DNA from 2 places in the Janibacter zhangyanbonis genome. Region 2 is predicted to be linked to the other one. Evidence: riboswitches for the same ligand, from Rfam matches in the RefSeq annotation. Region 2 holds a riboswitch; the other holds the start of a gene.

Region 1 (7,681 bases), 940 kb from region 2:
GCTGCCGGGCGGCGAGCAGCGCGGCGTGCTCGGTGTCCTTGTAGACGATCGCGCTCGCACCCTCCGGGGGCAGCGGCGAGAGCCAGGCGTGGCCCGCGGCGATGATCCGCTGCGCCGGCAGCAGCGCGAGGGCGCCGCCGCCGGTGCCCTCGCCGAGGAGCACGGAGACGCTCGGCACGGTCAGGGCGGTCATGTCGGAGATCGAGCGGGCGATCTCGCCCGCGAGGGCGCCCTCCTCGGCACGGGGCGACAGGTCGGCTCCGGGGGTGTCGATGATCGTCACGAGCGGCAGCCCGAGCTCGGTCGCCATCCGCATACCGCGTCGCGCCTCGCGCAGCGCGGCCGGCCCCATCGACTGGGCGGCCTGGTAGCGCCGGTCCTGACCGACGAGCACGCAAGCCCGCCCGGCGAAGGACGCCAGCGCGAGCATGACGCCCTTGTCCGACTCGCCGTAGCCGGTGCCGTTGAGCGGGATGACGTCGTCGGCGGCGTGCCGCAGCAGCTCGCGCACACCGGGCCGGTCCGCACGACGCGTCGTCTCGATGGACGTCCAGACGCGGGCGACCTCCTCGTCGGTGGGCTCCGGACGGGAGACGAAGGGGGCGATCGGCCACGTCGGGTGGTCGGCCGGGTCGGCGGTGCGCCTCGTGCTCGCCGACAGCAGCGTGAGCGCGCGGGCGGCGATGTCCGCGAGGCCCTCGACGGGGACGACGGCATCGACGATGCCCTTGTCGACGAGGTTCTCGGCGACCTGCACCCCGTCGGGGAAGGGCACGCCGTTGACCGTCTCGTAGACGACCGGGCCGAGGAAGCCGATGAGCGCGTCGGGCTCGGCGATCGTCATGTGGCCCAGCGACCCCCACGAGGCGAAGACGCCGCCGGTCGTGGGATGACGCAGGTAGACGAGGTAGGGCAGACCGGCAGCCTTGTGCGCGACGACGGCCGCCGAGATGTCGACCATCGTCACGAAGGCCGGGGTGCCCTCCTGCATGCGCGTGCCCCCGCTCGCGGTGGCCGCGACGAGGGGCAGGCGCTCCGACGTCGCCCGGCGGATCGCCGCGACGATCCGTGCGGCCGCGGCCCGCCCGATGGAGCCACCGAGGAAGCGGAACTCGCCGACGATGAGTGCCACCTCGTGACCGCGGATGCTCGCCCGACCGGTGAGCACGGACTCGTCGGTCCCGGCCCGCTCGGCGGCCTTGTCGACCGCGGCGCGGTAGTCGGGGGAGAGGCCGCTGACGTCGATCGGCTCGTCCCACGAGACGAAGCTGTCGGCGTCGACGACGGAGGCGATGAGCTGCTGGGCACCGGGACGCGGGTCACTCATGGCAGTGATGGTCGCAGGCCGCGCGCTGGGTACCCTTGCCCGGTGCTTGTGCCCTTGACCACTGTCGTCATCGTCGCGGTCGGCGTGCTCGGACTGCAGTCCCTGGCCTACCTCGTCCTCGACCGCCTCGTCGACGACCTCATGCTGATCGTCACCGCGGTCCTCGAGCTCGCCCTGCTCGTGCTCGTCGTCGTCTCTGCGATCGCGATGGGCAAGGTGTCGGGCCAGGGCGAGGGTGCGACGATGCTCGCCTACGCCCTCACGCTGCCGATCCTGCCGCCGATCGTCGTCTTCATCGCGCTGAAGGAGAAGACCCGCTGGGCCATGGGCGTCGTCCTCGCCGGCGCCTTCACCGTCGGGGTCATGGCCTACCGCATCCTCCAGATCTGGCAGACCCATGGCCCGGCCTGAGGTGCGCACGGGCACCGGGCCCGGCCGGGTCGTCGTCGCGGTCTACGCCGTCCTCGCGCTCGCCGCGACCGGCCGCTCGGTCCTGCAGATCACCCAGTACTTCGACCGCGCGCCGCTGGCCTACGTGCTCTCGGCGCTCGCGGCCGTCATCTACGTCGTCGCGACCGTGGCCCTGGCGAAGGGGGGTCCCTCCGGCGCCCGGGTGGCGACCGGGGCGATCACCGTCGAGGCGGTCGGCGTGCTCGCGGTCGGCACCCTGTCCTTCGTGCGGCCGGAGCTCTTCCCGGACAAGACCGTCTGGTCCCACTACGGGTCCGGCTACGGCTACCTGCCCCTCGTCCTCCCCTTCGTCGGCCTGTGGTGGATCCACCGTGTGAGACGCGGCTGAAGTCTCGCGCCACCATCTCCTATCCTCGGGGCAGGTCTTGAGCGCCAGCGCGAAGCCCCGGCTCGCTGGCCGGCAACCCTCCTCCGCGGTGGGGTGCCCCGGGAGACGACCTGGTCCGCGACGACCGTCGCGGTCAAGCGCGCACAGCACAGGAGCACAGCCATGACCGACGCCTCCACGTGGAGCTTCGACACCCAGCAGATCCACGCCGGCCAGGCACCCGACCCGACGACGGGCTCGCGGGCGCTGCCGATCCACGCGACGACCTCCTACGCCTTCAAGGACACCGAGCACGCGGCGAACCTCTTCGCGCTCAAGGAGTTCGGCAACATCTACACGCGGATCATGAACCCCACCCAGGACGCGGTGGAGCAGAAGATCGCCGCGCTCGAGGGCGGTGTCGGCGCGCTACTCACCGCATCGGGGATGTCCGCGACGCATCTCGCCCTCGTCAACATCGCCGAGGCCGGTGACCACATCGTCGCCAGCGCCGCGCTCTACGGCGGCACGATCAACCTGCTGAAGTTCACCCTGCCGAAGTTCGGCATCGAGGTCAGCTTGGTCGAGGACCCGAGCGACCTCGAGCAGTGGCGGGCGGCCGTGCGGCCCAACACCAAGGCCTTCTTCGGCGAGACGATCGGCAACCCCAAGCCGGTCGTCCTCGACATCGCCGGCATCGCCGAGGTCGCCCACGAGGCGGGGGTCCCGCTCGTCGTCGACAACACGATCGCCACGCCCTACGTCCTGCGGCCCATCGAGCACGGCGCCGACGTCGTCGTGCACTCGGCGACGAAGTACCTCGGTGGCCACGGCACCGCGATCGCCGGCGTCATCGTCGACTCCGGCAACTTCGACTACGCCGCCGACGCGGAGAAGTTTCCCAACTACAACCAGCCCGACCCGAGCTACCACGGGCTGCGCTTCGGGCCCGACCTCGGTGTCAACGGCGCCCTGGGGGCCAACCTCTCCTTCATCCTCAAGGCGCGCGTGCAGCTGCTGCGCGACATCGGTCCGGCGATCTCGCCCTTCAACGCCTTCCTCATCGGGCAGGGCATCGAGACGCTCAGCCTGCGCATCGAGCGCCACCTCGACAACACCCGCAAGGTCGTCGACTTCCTCTCCGGCCACGGCCAGGTCGAGTCGGTGAACTGGGCCTCCCTCGAGGGCTCCGCGAGCTTCGAGCAGGCGCAGCGCTACACGCCGAAGGGGGCCGGTGCCGTCATCTCCTTCGAGATCGCCGGCGGCTTCGAGGCGGGCAAGAAGTTCGTCGAGGGGCTCACGCTGCACAGCCACCTCGCCAACATCGGTGACGTGCGCTCCCTCGTGATCCACCCCGCGTCGACGACCCACTCGCAGGGTCCGGAGGAGGACCGGCTCGCCGCCGGCGTCACCCCCGGCCTCGTGCGCCTGGCGGTCGGCCTCGAGGGCATCGACGACATCATCGCCGACCTCGAGGAGGGCTTCGCCGCGGCGAAGTGATCGAGCTCGTCCGAGGGGCCTGTGGATAATTCCACGGGCCCTTCGGCGTTCTTTCCTAGCGTGGGGGCATGGACGGACAGCAGCGCATCTCCATCGACAGCGAGGGCATCGACGGGCTCGGCCGACAGCTGAAGGCCATCGCCGACTTCCTGGAGGAGAAGGCGGCGAAGGCGAACAACGAGGCGGTCGAGACCTTCGGCTTCCCGAGCTGGTACGGCACCGATGCGTACGAGGGCGCGATCGGCGACTTCGAGCGGGAGCGGATCCGGGTGGGCAAGCAGCTGCGCGAGCTCGGCCGCCTCGCCAAGGATGCCGGGGGTTGGTACGTGAAGACCGAGGACCTCCTCGACCGGCGGCACCAGGGAGTCCTCTGATGGCGTTGGACGAGACAGGGACGATCGAGGAGGGCGACCCGGAGATGATCCGGGCGGAGGCGGACGAGCTGAAGACGGTCGCCGCCAACATCCACACCGTCGCCGAGATGCTCCGCATGGTCTCGACGAAGGGAGTCTGGGAGTCGTGCTCCGGCACTCTCTTCGAGCAGGAGGTCGGGACGACCCCGCAGGACCTCGTCGCGATCGCCAACCGGCTCAGCGACACCGAGCAGATCATCCGGCCCTATGCCGACCGGCTCGAGAAGAGCCAGGCCGAGCTCGCGCGACTGCGCGCTCGTTACGACGCCAACGACAGGACCAGCGAGGACCGGCGGGCGAGGCTCGAGACGATGACCCCGGAGGACCCCGAGTACGCGACGGTCGACCGGGAGTACCGCGCGGCGAGCAACTCGCGGGAGATGAACAAGCGAGGGTACCGGCGGGTGGCCGACGCCGCAGTGGCCGACGAGCGGGCGACGGCCGGGCGGCTGGGCTCGGTCGGAACAGCCTTGTCCGACCCCCGGACCTACAACAGCTTCGAGATGGCCAGCCGGACGGGGACGAGCAGCCTCTTCAACAACCCGGTCGTCGACGTCACCCCGTGGGGCAAGCCGGCGGCGATCATGACCGCAGGCGATCCCATCGGCAAGCTCGGCCGCCGCGCGGTCTACGGCGAGGGGAGCTACAAGGACGTCGGCGCGACGACCGTCCTCACTGCCGTCGACATCGTCATCCCCGGGAGCAAGCGGGCCGATGCCAAGAATGCCACCAGGCTCAGTCACCGTGCCGACGAGCTCAAGAACATCAGGGCGGCGGACACGTCCACCAACCCCATCGCCCATCGACGGATCGCGGCGAACGCCAAGAGCTGGACCCAGCACAAGGTCGCGACGAACACGGTGAAGCTCAAGCACCGGGCCACTGACAAGCTGGCCGAGGCGAGTGGCGCCCGCCTGGTCGACGACATGGTGACCGACTGGGCGGCGGTCGCTGGGTCGGGTCGTGTGCGCAAGGGCGGCTACGTCGTCAAGTACTCCGTGCGGACCACCAGCAAGGTGACGTCCCAAGCCAGCTCGGTGACGTCGACTGCGGGCCGGATCGAGCAGGCAACGGAGTCCCCGGCAGACCGCCGAGCCCGCCGGGAGAAGGAGGAGGCGGCGCAGCGTCGGCAGCTCGCGGAGCAGCAGCGTCGGGACGAGCGGGTTCACGACCTGTCGGCCGGCCCGCTGCACGAACCCGCGGTCACGCTCGTTCGCTAAAGCCGTTGCCGCGTCGAGGGGTGGGTGCCACGGTTGCTGCATGACGAGCGACATCGAGATCACCCGGATCGACCCCGCCGACGAGAGTCAGGTCGAGGGGTTGCTCGAGCTCGACAAGTTCGTGTGGGCCGACGCGGGCCGCCGACCGCGCGAGGCGCAGCTGCGCGACACCCCGAGCCGGGCCGGCTTCGTCGCCACCCGTGGGGGAGAGCCCGCCGGGACGGCCGGGTCGTGGGACGTCGAGGTCTCCGTGCCGGCTGCGGGAGGCGAGGTCGCCTCCCTTCGTCCTGCGGAGGGTCTGACCTGGGTCGGGGTGCACCCCGACCACCGGCGACGCGGGGTGCTCACGGCGACGATGGCCCACCACCTGCGGTGGACCCGTGACGAGCAGGGGCGCTCGCTGTCCGTGCTCAAGGCGTCGGAGCACACGATCTACGGGCGCTTCGGCTACGGGGTCGCGAGCACGGTGCTGCGGTCGAGCTTCGGCCGGGGCACGAGCTTCGCCGCGCCGCCGCAGGTGCGGGCGCTCGCCGACGCGACGACCCTGCGCACCACGACGGTCAGCCCGGACCAGGGTGACCGGTGGCACGACATCGCCCGCGCGGCCGCGGTCACCGGTGCCGGGCAGGTCGTGCGCAGCCGCGAGGACTGCGCCCGCCTGCTCCACGACAGCCCCGAGACCCGCGGCGACCGTGAGCCGGCCCGCCTGCTGTGGGCCACCCGCGACGGTCGCGACGTCGGCGCCGCGTACTTCCACCGCACGGCGAAGTGGTCCGACGGGCGACCCCAGGGCGAGGTCGGCGTCTTCTTCCTCGTCTCGACCGACGTCGGGGCCCGGCTCGCGCTCGCCGAGCGGCTCGTCGACCTCGACCTCATGGGCAGCACGGAGTACTGGGTCACCCTCGACGACCCGCTCGTGCAGTGGCTGCCCTCGCCGCGCGCCCTCGGCGGCGGCGGGCCGAGCGACAACCTCTGGCTGCGCATCGTCGACCTGCCGACCGCCGTCGCCGAGCGCGGCCACGCCGCCGATCTCGACGTCGTCGTCGAGATCAGCGACGCGATCCTGCCCGAGCAGGCCGGCCGCTGGCGCTGGACCGCCGCACGCGACGGTGTCGGCGCCCTCGAGCGCACCGACGCCACCGCTGACCTCACGCTCGACATCGGCGACCTCGGCGCCGTGTGGCTCGGCGGGCAGACGATCGCGGCCCGTGCCGCCGCCGGGTACGTCACCGGTGACCCGGCCGCGGTCGCGGCGCTCGACGCCGCGCTGCGCACGCCGACCGGTCCGGTGACGACGATCGACTTCTAGCGGGGCACGTATCCTGACACCCATGCCCGTCCCCCTTCGCGAACCCGTGTCCGCGGAGGACCTGCACTACCCCGAGGACCTGCCGGTCGTCGCGCGCAAGGACGACATCGCCGCGGCGATGCGCGAGCACCAGGTCGTCATCGTCGCGGGGGAGACCGGGTCGGGAAAGACGACCCAGCTGCCCAAGATCGCGCTCGAGATCGGGCGTGGTCGTGAGGGGCAGATCGGCCACACCCAGCCCCGTCGGATCGCCGCCCGCTCGGTGGCCGAGCGCATCGCCGAGGAGCTGCGGGTCGACCTCGGCGGGCTCGTCGGCTACCAGGTGCGCTTCGCCGATCACAGCAGCGACAGCACGGCGGTCAAGGTGATGACCGACGGCATCCTGCTGGGCGAGATGCAGCGCGACCGCGACCTGCGCCGCTACGACACGATCATCATCGACGAGGCGCACGAGCGCTCGCTCAACATCGACTTCATCCTCGGCTACCTCAAGCAGCTGTTGCCGCGTCGCCCCGACCTCAAGGTCATCATCACCTCGGCGACGATCGACCCGGAGCGCTTCGCCGCCCACTTCAGCGACGAAGGGGGCGAGCCCGCACCGATCATCGAGGTCTCCGGCCGCACCTATCCCGTGGAGGTGCGCTACCGCCCCCTCGGAGAAGAAGACGGCGAGGACGGCGGAGTCGATGGAGATGGCGACCAGGTGACCGGCATCTGCCGGGCGGTCGAGGAGCTGTGGACCGAGCCCGAGTCCGGCGGCCCGCGCGATGCCCTCGTCTTCCTCAGCGGCGAGCGCGAGATCCGCGACGCGCAGGACGCCCTGACCGGGATGAACCTGCCGGACACCGAGATCATCCCGCTCTACGCCCGGCTCTCCGCGGCCGAGCAGCACCGCGTCTTCGCCCCGCACTCCGGGCGCCGGATCGTGCTGTCCACCAACGTCGCCGAGACCTCGCTGACCGTCCCGGGCATCCGCTACGTCATCGACACCGGCACCGCGCGCATCTCCCGCTACAACCAGCGGACCAAGGTGCAGCGCCTGCCGATCGAGCGCATCTCGCAGGCCTCGGCCAACCAGCGCTCCGGCCGCTGCGGTCGCGTCGCCGAGGGCGTGTGCATCCGGCTGTACTCGCA
Region 2 (7,681 bases):
CGCGGTGCTCCTGCTCTTCGTCTCCCCCACGTGCGGCTCGTGCCGACCCGTCATCGACGAGGTCGAGGCGTGGGACGAGGGGCTCGGTCCGGTGCGGGTGCGGGCGGTCGTCTACACCGCGCTCGAGGACGTCGTCGCGGCCGAGCCGACGCTCGCCGGCCGGGTGCTGCAGGACCCGTCGGCCATCACGTCCCGCATCTTCCGTGTCGGGACGCCCGGCGCGGTCCTCCTCGGAGCCGACGGCATGCTCGCCGGCGGCCCGGTCGAGGGCACGGCCGCCGTGCAGGCCTTCTACGACGACGTGCGCGCCGAGCTCGTCGAGGCGGGTGTCGTCAGCGACGAGCCCGCTGCCACGGACGAGACGGTCACCGACGGTCGGTGAGCGACCAGGCGTCCTCGTCGTCGTCCTCGGTCCACTCCTCGACGACCTCGGTGCCGATCGGGTCCTCCGCGTAGCGGTCCTGCGACGCGGCCGGTGAGCCCTCGCGCAGGTCGATGACGTCGGTGTCGGTGGAGACCTGCCCGGCGGGCTGGCCCACCGGGGTCGTGTCGCCCTCGAGGTCGTCTCCCTCGGCATCCGCGGGCGCGGCGCCCTCGGGAGCCGGGGGCTCCTCCCCCTTCATCAGGGCGAGGGTCGTCGGCAGGTCCTCGGGCGTGATGAGCACGTCGCGCGCCTTGGAGCCCTCGGAGGGGCCGACGACGCCGCGCGACTCGAGCAGGTCCATGAGCCGGCCGGCCTTGGCGAAGCCGACGCGCAGCTTGCGCTGGAGCATCGACGTCGAGCCGAACTGCGTCGTGACGACCAGCTCGGTCGCCTGCAGCAGCACGTCGAGGTCGTCGCCGATGTCCTCGTCGATCTGCTTCTTGGGCGTCTCGGGGGCGACGTCCTCGCGGTAGGTCGGCTTGAGCTGGCCGGTGACGTGGCCGACGACGTGCTCGATCTCCGACTCGGTGACCCAGGCGCCCTGGACTCGCATCGGCTTGGACTTGCCCATCGGCAGGAAGAGGGCGTCACCCTGGCCGAGCAGCTTCTCCGCGCCGGGCTGGTCGAGGACGACGCGCGAGTCGGCGAGCGACGAGGTGGCGAAGGCCATGCGCGAGGGGACGTTGGCCTTGATCAGGCCGGTCACGACGTCGACCGACGGGCGCTGGGTCGCCAGGACGAGGTGGATGCCGGCGGCGCGCGCGAGCTGGGTGATGCGCACGATCGAGTCCTCGACGTCGCGGGGCGCGACCATCATCAGGTCGGCGAGCTCGTCGACGATGACGAGGAGGTAGGGATAGGGCTGGATGACCCGCTCGCTGCCGGGGATCGGCTCGACCTTGCCCGCCTTGACAGCCTTGTTGTAGTCGTCGACGTGCTTGTAGCCGAAGGTCGCGAGGTCGTCGTAGCGCATGTCCATCTCGCGCACGACCCACTGGAGGGCCTCGGCGGCCTTCTTGGCGTTGGTGATGATCGGCGTGATGAGGTGCGGGATGCCCTCGTAGGCCGTCAGCTCCACCCGCTTGGGGTCGACGAGCACCATGCGCACCTCGTCGGGCGTCGCCCTCATGAGGATCGAGGTGATCATCGAGTTGACGAAGGACGACTTGCCGGAGCCGGTGGCGCCGGCGACGAGGATGTGCGGCATCTTCGCGAGGTTGGCGATGACGTAGCCGCCCTCGACGTCCTTGCCGACGCCCATGACCATCGGGTGCTCGTTGTTGCGGGCCACGTCGGAGCGCAGCACGTCGCCGAGGCAGACCATCTCCTTGTCGGCATTGGGGATCTCGATGCCGATGGCGGACTTGCCGGGGATGGGGCTGAGGATGCGCACGTCGGCGGAGGCGACGGCATAGGCGATGTTCTTCGACAGGGCCGTGACGCGCTCGACCTTGACGCCCGGGCCGAGCTCGACGACGTAGCGGGTGACGGTCGGGCCGCGGTGGAAGCCGGTGACCTGGGCGTCGATGCCGAACTCGTCGAGCACACCCGTGAGCGCCTCGACGACCTTGTCGTTGGCCGCCGAGCGCTCCTTGTGCGGCGCGCCGGGCTTGAGGTACTGGCTGTCGGGCAGCGTGTAGGTGACGTCGCCGGCGAGGGCCAGCTGCTCGACCCGCTGCGGCAGCTGGGTCGTCGGCGGGGGCTGCAGCTCGGTCTTGCCGCTCGCGATCGGCGCGACGGCAGGGTTCTTCGTCGGGCGCTTCTCGCCCGGGCGTGGGCCGCCGGCCTCGGCCTGCGGGGTCTCGGCCGTCTCCTCGGCCGCGACGGGTGCCGCCGGCTTCTTGCGGCGGCCCTTGCCGACCGGCTGGACGACGGCGGCCTGGTCGTAGGCGGTGTCGCCGTCGCGCTCGCCGGACTGCTCGTCCTCGGGGTCGATGGTGCGGCGGCGCCGGGCGCGGCTGACCGCCGCCTTGGGCGCGTCGTGGCGGGCGTCGACGTCGGCCGCGGTGACGTGGCTGGGCACCTCGCCGGTGAAGGCGGCGCGCACGTAGGCCAGTCGCTGCGGCACCTCGTGCAGCGGGGTGCCGGTGAGGAGCAGGAGGGCGAAGAGCCCGAGCAGGACGAGCAGGATCGTCGCCGGCCACTCGGTGACCGCCGTCGACAGCGGGTCGGAGGCGAGGAAGCCGACGATGCCGCCGGCGTCACGCATCGGTCCCGCGCCGTCCGGCGGCTGCGGGATGTCCTTGGCGATGTGGGTCAGGCCCGCCGCCGCGAAGAGCAGCATGACGGTGCCGAAGCCCAGCCTGGCGTCCGCGGCCGGCTCGCTCGCCGACCTCAGCAGGCGCACGCCGAGCAGGAGCAGGACGATCGGCAGCGCATAGGCGACCCGGCCGAAGGTGCCGGCCGCGACCGCGTGGACGATGTCGCCGAAGAGGCCGCTCAGGCCCCACCACTCGCGGACGGCGACGACGAGGGCCAGGGCGATCGCGAGGAAGCCCCAGCCGTCCCGACGGTGCTCCGGCTCGATCTGGCCGGCGCTCGTGCCGATCCGGCGCACGCCGGAGCCGGTCGCGTGAGCGACCCCCATCCAGGTGCGCTGCACCGCCGCGATGGGCAGCGGCAGACCGCCGCCGGAGGCGGGCTTGCGGGAGGAGGTCCTCCCCTTCGCGCTGCTCTTGGCGGGTGCCTTGCGACCCGACGGGCGGGTGGAGCCCTTGGGTCGGGAGCTGGCGCCCTTGCTGCGCGAGGTGGTCGACGGACGAGTGGCCATGATTCGCAGGGTAGGCGAAAGCCACCCCCGACACACGCGTCACACGCGCACCACGGGCCACGGATCGCAGCGGTTAGCCTCGCCCCGTGGACTCCCGGACCCTCCTCGTCGTGCTCCTCGCGGCCGCCTGCGGGGTGCTCGGGTGGCTCTGGCTGCGCACCGGTCGCTACCGCCGGCCGGACGAAGGGGGCCCCCTCCCCCGCCACCTCTGGGTCGCCGGAGTCGCTCCCTTCGTCGGGCTCGTCGTGGAGCGCGGGCTCGCCGACCGCCCCTGGCCGGTGCTGCTCGCGCCGCTCGCCCTGGCCCTCGCCGGCCTCGTCCTCGCCGCCGTCGACGCCGACGTCCACCGCCTGCCCAATGCGATCACCCTGCCGCTCGTGCCGGTCCAGGCCGTGCTGCTCACCGTCGCGTCGGCCGCGACCGGCGACTGGGGCGCCCTCGCCCGCGCGAGTCTGGCGGCGCTGCTCGTGGGCGGCGGGACGGTGCTGCTCGCCTTCGTCCTCTTCGGCAGGTCCATCGGCATGGGCGACGCCAAGCTCATGGTCTCCATCGCGCCGACGCTCGCCTGGCTGGGCTGGAGCACGCTCGCCGTGGGGGTCTGGCTCGGCTTCGTCATCGGCGGTCTCGTGGCCGCCGGGCTGCTCGTCACCCGCCGGGCGCAGCGCTCGACCCACCTCGCCTTCGGCCCCTATCTCGTCGCCGGGGCCGTGCTCGCCGTCGCCCTGGCCTGATGTCCACGGGGCGAGACGCGCCCCGTGGAGGGTCGACAGCAGGCGCGGTCGGTCGGTTATGGTCTGAGCCAAGGTCACGAGTACCAGCGACAAGCCCCGGCTAGCTGGTCGGCAACCCTCCTTCCGCGGTGGGGTGCTCCGGGTGACGACCTGGCCGGCGACAGACCGTCGCCCGGCAAGCGCGGACTCGCGGTCGACACCTCGGGTCCCAACGGACCAGGAGCACCGTCATGACCATCTCCGACCTGCACCGCACGACCACCGCCCTGCCCCAGCTCGTCTCCGCGGGCCTCGCCTACCGCGACGAGCACGGCGCGAGCATCGAGTACGCCCACCTCGACCACGGCGCGACCACCCCGGCCTTCGCCGCCGTGGTCGACGAGGTCGCCGCCGCGGCCGTCACCTACTCGTCCGTGCACCGCGGCGCGGGCTTCGCCTCCCGGGTCACGAGCTCGCGCTACGAGGCGGCCCGCGAGGCCGTCGCCGCCTTCGTCGGCGCCCGCGAGGACGACCACGTCGTCTTCACCCGCAACACCACCGACTCCTTCAACCTGCTGGCCCGGGCGCTGCCCGCTGGGACCAAGGTCTTCGTCTTCGCCTCGGAGCACCACGCGGCGCTGCTGCCGTGGGGCGACGTGCTGCGCCTGCCGGTGCCGCACAGCCACGACGAGGCGCTCGACCTGCTCGACCAGGCGCTGCGCAACCACCCGGCCGAGCACCGCCTCGTCGTGGCGACCGGCGCGTCCAACGTCACCGGCGAGCACTGGCCGATCGAGCGGATCGCCGCCCTGGCGCACGAGCACGACGCGCGCTTCGCGCTCGACGCGGCCCAGGTCGCGCCGCACCGCCGGGTCGACATCGACGCGACCGGGGTCGACTACGTCGCCTTCTCCGGGCACAAGGTCTACGCCCCCTTCGGCGCCGGCGTGCTCGTCGGGCGGGCCGACTGGCTCGACGAGGCGCAGCCCTACCTCGCCGGCGGCGGGGCCACCGCCCGCGTCGGCCTCGACGAGACCGAGTGGACCTGTGGCCCGGCGCGCCACGAGGCCGGCTCCCCCAATGTCCTGGGCGCCGTCGCCCTGGCCACCGCCTGCGAGCTCATCACCGAGCACGAGGCGGCGATCATCGACCACGAGCAGGCCCTGCGCATCCGCCTGCTCGCCGGCCTGCAGCAGATCCCCGGCGTGCGCGTGCACACCCTCTTCGGCGGCGTCGACGGCGCGCCGGTCGCGACGATCACCGTCGACGGCCACGACAGCAGCGAGGTCGCGCGCATCCTCGGCGACGACCACGGCATCGGGGTGCGCGACGGCAAGTTCTGCGCGCACCTGCTCGTCGACGACCTCCTCTCGGAGACCGAGCACGAGACCGCCGTCCGGATCAGCGCCGGCCTGGGCACGACGCCCGAGCACATCGACCGGCTCCTCGGCGCACTGCGCTCGCTCTGACCCTCCTCGGGTGGGGCGAAGGGGGGACCCGGCAGGCCCCCTTCGGCCCAACAAGAGAAACTGCCCCTTGGCAAGGGTTTGAAACCCTTGCCAAGGGGCAGTTTCTCGGGTGACCCGGAAATCGGGGGGCGTGTGAGGACCGGCAGGCCTCAGGCCTCGACGACGACGGGGATGATCATCGGGCGGCGGCGGATCTTGCCGCCGACCCAGCCGCCGACGGCGCGGCGCACGACCTGCTGCAGCTGGTGGGTGTCGGTCGTGCCCTTGCGAGCCGCCTCGTCGAGCGCGGCGATGATCTTGGGCTTGACCTGGGTGAAGATCTCGTCGTCCTCGGCGAAGCCGCGGGCGGTGATCTCCGGCCCGGCGACGACCTTGCCGGTCGAGGAGTCGACGACGACCATGACGGAGATGAAGCCCTCGTCGCGCAGGATGCGGCGGTCCTTGAGCAGCTCCTCGGTCGTCCCGCCGACGCTCGAGCCGTCGACGTAGACGTAGCCGCAGGGCACGGCGCCGGCGATCCGGGCACGGCCGTCGACGAGGTCGACGACGACCCCGTCCTCGGCGAGGACGACGTGGTCGGGGTCGACACCGGTCGCGATCGCCAGGTCGGCATTGGCCACGAGGTGGCGCCACTCGCCGTGGACCGGCATGACATTGCGCGGCTTGACGATGTTGTAGCAGTAGAGCAGCTCGCCGGCGCTGGCGTGACCCGAGACGTGCACCTTGGCATTGCCCTTGTGCACGACGTCGGCGCCCAGGCGCATGAGGCCGTTGATGACCCGGTAGACGGCATTCTCGTTGCCCGGGATCAGGCTCGAGGCGAGCAGGACGGTGTCGCCGTCACCGACGTCGATGCGGTGGTCGCGGTTGGCCATGCGCGAGAGGGCGGCCATCGGCTCCCCCTGGCTGCCCGTGCAGATGAGCACGACCTCGTCGTCGGGGAAGTTGTCGAGCTTCTTGACGTCGACGAGCACGCCGTCGGGCACGTGCAGGTAGCCCAGGTCGGCGGCGATGCCCATGTTGCGGACCATCGAGCGGCCGACCATCGCGACCTTGCGGCCGTTGCGCTCGGCGGCGTCGAGGACCTGCTGGACCCGGTGCACGTGGCTGGAGAAGCACGCGACGATGATCCGGCGCTGGGCCTTGCGGAAGACGGTGTCGATCGCCGGCCCGATCTCGCGCTCGGGGGTGGTGAAGCCGGGGACCTCGGCATTGGTCGAGTCGGTGAGGAAGAGGTCGACCCCCTCCTCGCCCACCCGGGCGAAGGCCCGCAGGTCGGTCAGGCGCCGGTCGAGCGGCAGCTGGTCCATCTTGAAGTCGCCCGTGTGCAGCAGGGTGCCGCCCGCGGTGCGCACGAAGACGGCGAGCGCGTCGGGGATCGAGTGGTTGACCGCGATGAACTCGCAGTCGAAGACGCCGAAGCTCTCGCGCCCGCCCTCGCGCACCCCGAGGGTGTAGGGCTTGATGCGGTGCTCCTTGAGCTTCGCCTCGACGAGGGCGAGGGTGAGCATCGAGCCGACGAGCGGGATGTCGGGCTTGTGCTTGAGCAGGTAGGGCACGGCGCCGATGTGGTCCTCGTGGCCGTGCGTGAGGACGATCGCCTGGACGTCGTCGAGGCGGTCGAGGATGTACTCGAAGTCCGGGAGGATCAGGTCGACGCCCGGCTGGTGGTCCTCGGGAAAGAGCACACCGCAGTCGATGATGAGCAGCTGACCGTCGTGCTCGACGACCGCCATGTTGCGGCCGACCTCGCCGAGACCGCCGAGCGGGACGACCCGCAGGGCGCCGTCGGCGAGCGGGGGCGGGAGCTGCAGGTCGGGGTGCGGGTGGCTCATGCGCCTCCTCCGATGCCGGACGCGGCCAGGCCCTTGCGCAGGACGTCGAGGTGCTCGGCCGGCCCCTCGACGTAGGGCAGGCGGACGGTCGCGTGGTCGATGACGCCGAGCTCGACGAGCGCGGCCTTGGCCATGATCGCGCCCTGCGAGGTCGACATCAGGGCATTGGTCACGGGGATGAGTCGGTGGTGGATCTCGCGGGCGGCCGCGAGGTCACCGGCGTCGACGGCGGCGATCATGTCCGCGTACTGCCGGCCGGCGACGTGGCCGACGACGGAGACGACACCGTGCGCCCCCTGGGCGAGGTGGGCGAGGTTGTACTCGTCGGCGCCGGAGTACCAGAGCAGGTCGGTCTCGGCCATGACCTGCGAGGAGGCCCACAGGTCCCCCTTCGCGTCCTTGACGGCGACGATGCGCTCGTGGTCGGCGAGCGCCACGAGGGTCTCCACGGCGAAGGGGACGGCGGTGCGCCC

What was found. Region 2 has a riboswitch for S-adenosylmethionine ahead of ACQBJO_RS10810 (aminotransferase class V-fold PLP-dependent enzyme). Riboswitches for the same ligand answer to the same signal wherever they lie in the genome.
Region 1: linked by a shared signal. The riboswitch ahead of ACQBJO_RS06300 (bifunctional o-acetylhomoserine/o-acetylserine sulfhydrylase) and the one ahead of ACQBJO_RS10810 (aminotransferase class V-fold PLP-dependent enzyme) in region 2 are both predicted to bind S-adenosylmethionine.

What each region holds. Positions count from the first base shown of each region.
Region 1 is NZ_CP191481.1:1,278,147-1,285,827, forward strand. It holds gene ACQBJO_RS06285 (carboxyl transferase domain-containing protein) at 1-1,327, opposite strand, end outside; gene ACQBJO_RS06290 (hypothetical protein) at 1,382-1,738, shown strand; gene ACQBJO_RS06295 (hypothetical protein) at 1,725-2,126, shown strand; SAM riboswitch class IV at 2,160-2,272, shown strand; gene ACQBJO_RS06300 (bifunctional o-acetylhomoserine/o-acetylserine sulfhydrylase) at 2,289-3,605, shown strand; gene ACQBJO_RS06305 (hypothetical protein) at 3,674-3,979, shown strand; gene ACQBJO_RS06310 (hypothetical protein) at 3,979-5,238, shown strand; gene ACQBJO_RS06315 (GNAT family N-acetyltransferase) at 5,279-6,547, shown strand; gene hrpA (ATP-dependent RNA helicase HrpA) at 6,570-7,681, shown strand, end outside.
Region 2 is NZ_CP191481.1:2,218,400-2,226,080, forward strand. It holds gene ACQBJO_RS10795 (TlpA family protein disulfide reductase) at 1-382, shown strand, start outside; gene ACQBJO_RS10800 (DNA translocase FtsK) at 366-3,194, opposite strand; gene ACQBJO_RS10805 (prepilin peptidase) at 3,281-3,925, shown strand; SAM riboswitch class IV at 3,998-4,113, shown strand; gene ACQBJO_RS10810 (aminotransferase class V-fold PLP-dependent enzyme) at 4,156-5,373, shown strand; gene ACQBJO_RS10815 (ribonuclease J) at 5,523-7,208, opposite strand; gene dapA (4-hydroxy-tetrahydrodipicolinate synthase) at 7,205-7,681, opposite strand, start outside.